3 regions of the Enterobacter dykesii genome follow, and region 3 is predicted to be linked to each of the others. Evidence: predicted binding sites of a transcription regulator. Region 3 holds the regulator's gene; each other region holds the start of a gene.
The links. Region 3 encodes CRP, which controls carbon source genes, mostly activating them, when cyclic AMP is high. Its sites were predicted from a motif close to ATGTGANNNNNNTCACAT; they were not measured.
Positions count from the first base shown of each region.

Region 1: F0320_RS01460 (YjcB family protein) is a predicted target of CRP. The motif match lies at 1,245-1,262, and genes of this name have one in related genera.
Region 2: hpt (hypoxanthine phosphoribosyltransferase) is a predicted target of CRP. The motif match lies at 1,037-1,054, and genes of this name have one in related genera.

Region 1 is NZ_CP126604.1:318,423-320,694, reverse strand. Features, by position in the region: gene F0320_RS01465 (EAL domain-containing protein) at 1-677, opposite strand, end outside; gene F0320_RS01460 (YjcB family protein) at 1,324-1,605, shown strand; gene ssb1 (single-stranded DNA-binding protein SSB1) at 1,668-2,198, opposite strand.
Region 2 is NZ_CP126604.1:752,838-755,109, forward strand. Features, by position in the region: gene F0320_RS03475 (glucose/quinate/shikimate family membrane-bound PQQ-dependent dehydrogenase) at 1-974, opposite strand, end outside; gene hpt (hypoxanthine phosphoribosyltransferase) at 1,183-1,719, shown strand; gene can (carbonate dehydratase) at 1,780-2,272, opposite strand, start outside.
Region 3 is NZ_CP126604.1:4,143,791-4,146,062, forward strand. Features, by position in the region: gene F0320_RS19870 (OsmC family protein) at 28-432, opposite strand; gene crp (cAMP-activated global transcriptional regulator CRP) at 744-1,376, shown strand; gene F0320_RS19880 (YccS/YhfK family putative transporter) at 1,434-2,272, shown strand, end outside.

The DNA of each region.
Region 1 (2,272 bases), 730 kb from region 3:
GCCGCAATTGGTCTTTTGGGGGATGTTACGATCGTATAAAAGCGGTTATCTTTTTGAAATACCGATTCCTTATCCCGAATCATCGAATTTAATAAAGAAACATTGGCTTTCTGACTGACCGAAAAGAAAGCATTGGTAACCGTGTCGTACACACCCCAGGAGAGAGAATGATCCGCGGACATAACTTCGCTGTATGAAAGCGGGTTGACGACCACCACATAATTTCCGCGCTGCATATATGTCATTTTATAGCCAGTATAAAATGGGGTATCGCGATAATAATAGATAGCGACGTCTGGTTTACGCGTGTAATTAGCGACAGGAATGGCGTAGGGGTGATCCGGTGTAAAAACGGTCGAACAAAGAAAATTCTGACCTTCAGCGTAAATTAAATCGGCGACAAACAGGCGGCCACGAACAACGTTCAGCATATATTGACGGTGTCCCGGCGTGCAAAGCTCGCCCTGATATTTTACAGCCTCGTCCCTGGCCAGCTCAACCTGTTGAATAACCAGCTCTGTTTTGTCTAAAGCCAGTTCAGCAAATGTGCGTAGCTGGGCGCTTGTTTCAGACACAGCTCGTAGCTGGGCAAACCATAGCGCAAGCATCACCGGCAGCATAACTACCATGATGATCCCTACCACCCTGAGCATTTTGCGCCGCGCGCTACGATTCATTTCCCGCCCTATATCCCTGCATGTTGTACGCCTGTAGTAATGAAGGCCGGATGCTTTGTTAAACAGGTGATTACGTTGCATGAATCATGCGAAGTTAGCAACTGACTTTTAGTATTAAAAATCTTAAATTTCGTTATGACGATAATATTTTCCCGTAAGTTAAACTGTAAGTATTCGTTCCGTTTCAATTAAGGAAAATAATTATCCAGCCCGCCGGGGCAGGCGGGAAGATAACACAACAGACGATCGTTGATTAAGCCAAATGTCTGACAGCATGAAAAAAGTACAACTTCACCATGACGTTTTATGCTATTTGCTCTGAGATATTGTGTTCGTTGATTTATAAATAATCAGTCTTCGCCACACTATTTTCAGGATTGGCAGAGAATAACGGCCCCACTTATAAAAACCGAATTTGAGTTACTCCCACTTGCCCGAAGGGCGTTTCCGGCACGCAGTGGGTCTGCCTCCTCATGCGCCGAGTCCGGGTCTGCCTGCTCAACCGCCTTTCCTGAGGAATAAAATCCTCTTTTTTGATCGCACAGATACTGGCGAATAAATCAACAAATGTGATATAGTTCACACATATTTTGTAACGAGAAACACCGTTTCATTCAGTTCGTCTGTTTTATAGAGGATGGGTTTTATGGCAACCATTACCACCAGCATGGTTCTCCTGCGCTGGCCTTTGTTGAGTGCGGTACTGATGTTTTTAGCCAGCACGCTGAACATTCAGTTTCGTAAATCTGACTATGCGGGTCTTGCTGTCATCAGCACCCTGCTGGGGCTGGGCTCAGCCTGCTGGTTTGCAACGGGCCTGCTTGGCATCACCCCGCTGGATATCGCCGCCGTCTGGGAAAATATTAAAGTGGTGATGGTTGAGGCGATGAGCCACACGCCGCCAGACTGGCCGATGGTGATTACCTGATCCCTTCCGGAATAAAAAAACCCAGACGCTAGTCTGGGTTTTTTGTTTTCAGCGCGCGGAAATCAGAACGGAATGTCGTCGTCGAAATCCATTGGCGGTTCGTTAGACGGCGCCGGAGCAGACTGCTGCTGCGGACGAGACTGCGCGCCGCCGCTGAACTGGTTGCCGCCCTGCGGCTGCTGAGGCTGACCCCAACCGCCCTGCTGCTGGCTCTGACCGCCACCTGCCGGTGCGCCACCGCCCTGACGTCCACCCAGCATCTGCATGGTGCCGCCCACGTTGACCACGACTTCCGTGGTGTACTTCTCAGCGCCGGACTGATCGGTCCATTTGCGGGTACGCAGCTGGCCTTCGATATAGACCTGAGAACCTTTACGCAGATACTCACCGGCCACTTCTGCCAGTTTGCCAAACAGCACTACACGGTGCCATTCGGTCTGCTCTTTCATCTCACCGGTCGCTTTATCACGCCAGGATTCGGAAGTAGCCAGCGTAATGTTGGCAACTGCGCCACCACTCGGCATGTAGCGTACTTCCGGGTCCTGGCCCAGATTACCGACGAGAATCACCTTGTTTACGCCTCTGCTGGCCATGTTCGTGTCTCCTGAATACGTTTCTTAATAGTGTAAACGCGCGAGTGTACCATTTCCATGCTGCACTTTGATAG
Region 2 (2,272 bases), 1.2 Mb from region 3:
ATGTTGGTCTGCAGGTTCAGGATGCCTTTGTTGGCAAAGGTTTCACACAGCTTGCCCGTTTCGGCATTGATGGCGAACAGACGGCCATCGTTCACCGGCAGCATGATGCGGCGAGGACAGTCAGCAATGACTTCCGGGCTCGCATTATCGGCGCGCGCTTCGTGGTAAGAGACGCCGCGGCAGGTGACATGCTGGAAGGACGGGTTGGAGTTCAGCTGCGGATCGAAGTGCCATTTCTCTTTACCGGTGGCCGCGTCGAGCGCGAACAGACGCTGGTGCGCCGTACACAGGTAGAGCATATTGCCGACTTTAATCGGCGTCACTTCGTTGGTCAGCTCGCCCGGATCGTTCGGCATCTTCAGGTCACCGGTACGGAATACCCAGGCTTCCTTCAGGTTTTTAACGTTGTCCGCGTTGATCTGCTTCAGCGGAGAGTAGCGTTGACCTTCCTGGTTACGACCATATGCAGGCCAGTCGCCGTCAGCGACCTGGGAGATAGCTGCCGCAGGCGTGGATTCTGCGTTCAGCGTACCGTTGATCTCCTGTGGGTCATTAAAACCGGCCCAGGTCAGAATACCGCCGGTAATCAGCAGGGCAACAACCAGGCCCGCCACCGCACCGCTGGACGGCACAATCAGGCGACGCCACACGAACGGCAGGATCAGCCAGATGCCGAAGAAGACCAGGATGTCGCTGCGCGGCGTCAGCGCCCAGAAGTCAAAGCCGACTTCCCAGACGCCCCAGATCATGGTGGCAAGAAGGAGGGCGGCATACAGCCACAGTGCAGATTGTTTTCTACGCAACAGCAGGACGGTTACGGCAACCATAACCAGACCTGCAATCGGGTAGTACCAGGAGCCGCCTAACGCGACCAGCCAGACGCCACCGATTAACAGATACAGCGCGCAGAAGGCTGCGAATGCGGCTGTTAATGTCACCAGTAGACGCGGCTGTTTAGAGTTTGTTTCAGCCATAGAAAGTGTACTCGTCAGTTTTTGTTAATAATTTGCTAGCAACTAATTATAGGTATTAACAAGTGTGATCGGAATCGCAATATTTGCTTTTTATAACTCATACGCCAGGCTTATCCATTTGCTGATATAATGAGTGGCTTGCGTATCAGTGCTGGATATTAACTCATCCGTATTGAGAGATTTTCATTAAAATCATTTGGTTAGTAATATGAAACATACTGTTGAAGTGATGATCCCGGAAGCCGAGATCAAAGCGCGTATCGCCGAACTGGGTCGTCAAATCACCGAACATTACAAGGACAGCGGCAGCGAAATGGTGCTGGTCGGTCTGTTGCGCGGCTCTTTCATGTTCATGGCAGACCTGTGCCGTGAAGTGCATGTGCCCCATGAGGTCGATTTTATGACCGCCTCCAGCTACGGCAGCGGCATGTCCACTACCCGTGATGTGAAAATCCTGAAAGATCTGGATGAAGATATTCGTGGCAAAGATGTGTTGATCGTTGAGGACATCATCGACTCCGGCAACACGCTGTCAAAAGTGCGCGAGATCCTGAGCCTGCGCGAGCCAAAATCTCTGGCGATTTGTACGCTGCTGGATAAACCTGAGCGTCGTGAAGTGCAGGTGCCGGTAGAGTTCGTGGGTTTCTCGATTCCTGACGAATTCGTCGTCGGTTACGGCATTGACTACGCGCAGCGCTATCGTCATCTGCCATATGTTGGGAAAGTGGTACTGCTGGACGAGTAATGGCGGGCTAATGCCTCATCCCGGCCCTCTCCCACAGGGAGAGGGAGAACATCCCCGGCTTTATTTATGGTTTACATGCTTAAGCTGAAGGTTGGCAATCCCCGAACGGTATCGCTGCTCCAGCGTTTCGCGGTTGGTGGCGGTCACTTCCAGATTGCGCAGCAGGCCATCGTGAATACCATACGCCCAGCCGTGGATAGAGACCTTCTGCCCGCGTTTCCACGCTGATTGCATGATCGTTGAGTGGCCCAGGTTATACACCTGCTCCATCACGTTGAGTTCGCAAAGGGTATCCATACGACGCTCCTGCGGCATTTCGCCCAGCAGTGAGCTATGTTTGAACCAGATATCGCGGATGTGCAGTAGCCAGTTATCAATGAGCCCCAGTTCCGTGTTTTCCACCGCCGCCTGCACGCCGCCGCAGCCATAATGGCCGCAAATGATGATGTGCTCGACTTGCAGAACGTCCACGGCATACTGAACAACAGAAAGACAGTTGAGATCGGTGTGAATCACGAGATTGGCGACATTACGGTGAACAAACAGTTCGCCG
Region 3 (2,272 bases):
GCATCAACACGCACGATGCCCCATCAATCACGCCTCGATCACTTCATACGAATGCGTGATTTTTACCGCTTTCTCCAGCATTAACGCCACAGAGCAGTACTTCTCCGCAGACAGGTCCACCGCACGCGAGACCGCCGCGTCTTTCAGCTCTTTACCGGTGACCACAAAGTGCAGGTTAATATGGGTGAACAGGCGTGGCGCCTCTTCGCGACGTTCTGACGTGAGTTTAACCTCACAATCCGTCACGTCATGACGACCTTTTTGCAGAATCGACACTACGTCAATCGCGCTGCATCCGCCTGCCGCCATCAGCACCATTTCCATTGGGCTTGGCGCTTTATCGCCGGAGTTACCGTCCATCAAAATCTGGTGTCCTGACGCGGACTCGCCCAGGAACGTTAAACCTTCAACCCATTTCACGCGCGCTTGCATATTCATTAACTCCAACGTTGCATTTTTGGTGACAGATTACGCGTGCGTTACATTTCTCGCAATGGAAGGCGACCTGCATCATGCTGAAGCGAGACACCAGGAGACACGCGGCGAAAGCTATGCTAAAACACTCAGGATGCTACAGTAATACATTGACGTTACACATGTATGCAGAGGACATCAAACTTTACTGGCTGCGAAACGTTACGGTAGCCGACTTCCCAGGGTATGGGTAAGAATTCGATTGCAACCCCAGAGTCCGGATGCATCTGATGACTCTGGTGACAGCTTATAACAGAGGATAACAGCGCATGGTGCTTGGCAAACCGCAAACAGACCCGACTCTCGAATGGTTCTTGTCTCATTGCCACATTCATAAGTACCCATCGAAGAGCACGCTGATTCACCAGGGTGAAAAAGCGGAAACGTTGTATTACATCGTTAAAGGCTCGGTGGCAGTGCTGATCAAAGATGAAGAAGGGAAAGAGATGATCCTTTCTTATCTGAACCAGGGCGATTTCATCGGTGAACTGGGCCTGTTTGAAGAGGGCCAGGAACGTAGCGCCTGGGTTCGTGCAAAGACAGCATGTGAAGTGGCTGAAATTTCTTACAAGAAGTTCCGTCAGCTGATTCAGGTTAACCCTGACATCCTGATGCGTCTTTCTTCCCAGATGGCGCGCCGTCTGCAGGTGACGTCAGAGAAAGTGGGTAACCTCGCCTTCCTGGACGTTACCGGCCGTATCGCGCAAACCCTGCTGAACCTGGCGAAACAGCCAGACGCCATGACCCACCCGGACGGCATGCAAATAAAAATTACCCGTCAGGAAATTGGTCAGATCGTCGGTTGCTCCCGTGAAACAGTGGGCCGTATCCTGAAAATGCTGGAAGATCAAAACCTGATCTCCGCCCACGGTAAAACCATCGTGGTCTACGGAACGCGTTAATTCCGCTTAAACGGCGTGCCATCGCAAGGTGTCACGCCGTTTTTGTCTCTACTCCCCATGTGGCGCAGGCTGATCTATCACCCGGAAGTTAACTACGCACTGCGACAAACGCTGGTGTTGTGTCTTCCTGTGGCCATAGGCCTGATCCTCGGACATCTTCAGCAAGGTCTGCTGTTCTCCCTCGTGCCCGCCTGCTGCAATATTGCCGGTCTTGACACGCCGCATAAGCGCTTTTTCAAACGCCTGATTATCGGCGGCTGCCTGTTTGCCGGGTGTAGCCTCGCCGTGCAGCTTCTGCTTGCCCGGGATATCCCGCTGCCGCTGATCCTGACCGTGCTGGCGATGACCCTTGGCGTCACGGCGGAAATCAGTTCGCTGCATGCCCGCCTGCTTCCCGCTTCGCTGATTGCGGCCATTTTCACGCTGAGCCTCGCCGGGAACATGCCGGTGTGGGAGCCGCTGCTGATCTACGCCCTGGGGACATTATGGTACGGGCTGTTTAACTGGTTTTGGTTCTGGCTGTGGCGGGAGCAGCCGCTGCGTGAATCCCTGAGCCTGCTCTATGTGCAGCTTGCGGATTACTGCGAAGCCAAATACACCCTGCTCACCCAGCATACCGATCCGGAAAAATCCTTACCGCCGCTGCTGACGCGCCAGCAGAAGGTAGTGGATCTCATAAGCCAGTGCTATCAGCAGCTGCATATGCTCGCCGCCAACAAGAACCACGAGTACAAGCGGCTGCTGCGCACCTTCCAGGTCGGGCTGGATCTACAGGAGCACATCTCCGTAAGCCTTCACCACCCGCAGGAGGTGCAAAAGCTGGTCGAGCGCAGCCACGCCGAAGCGGTGATCCGCTGGAACGCACAAACTGTGTCCGCACGTCTGCGCGTGCTGGC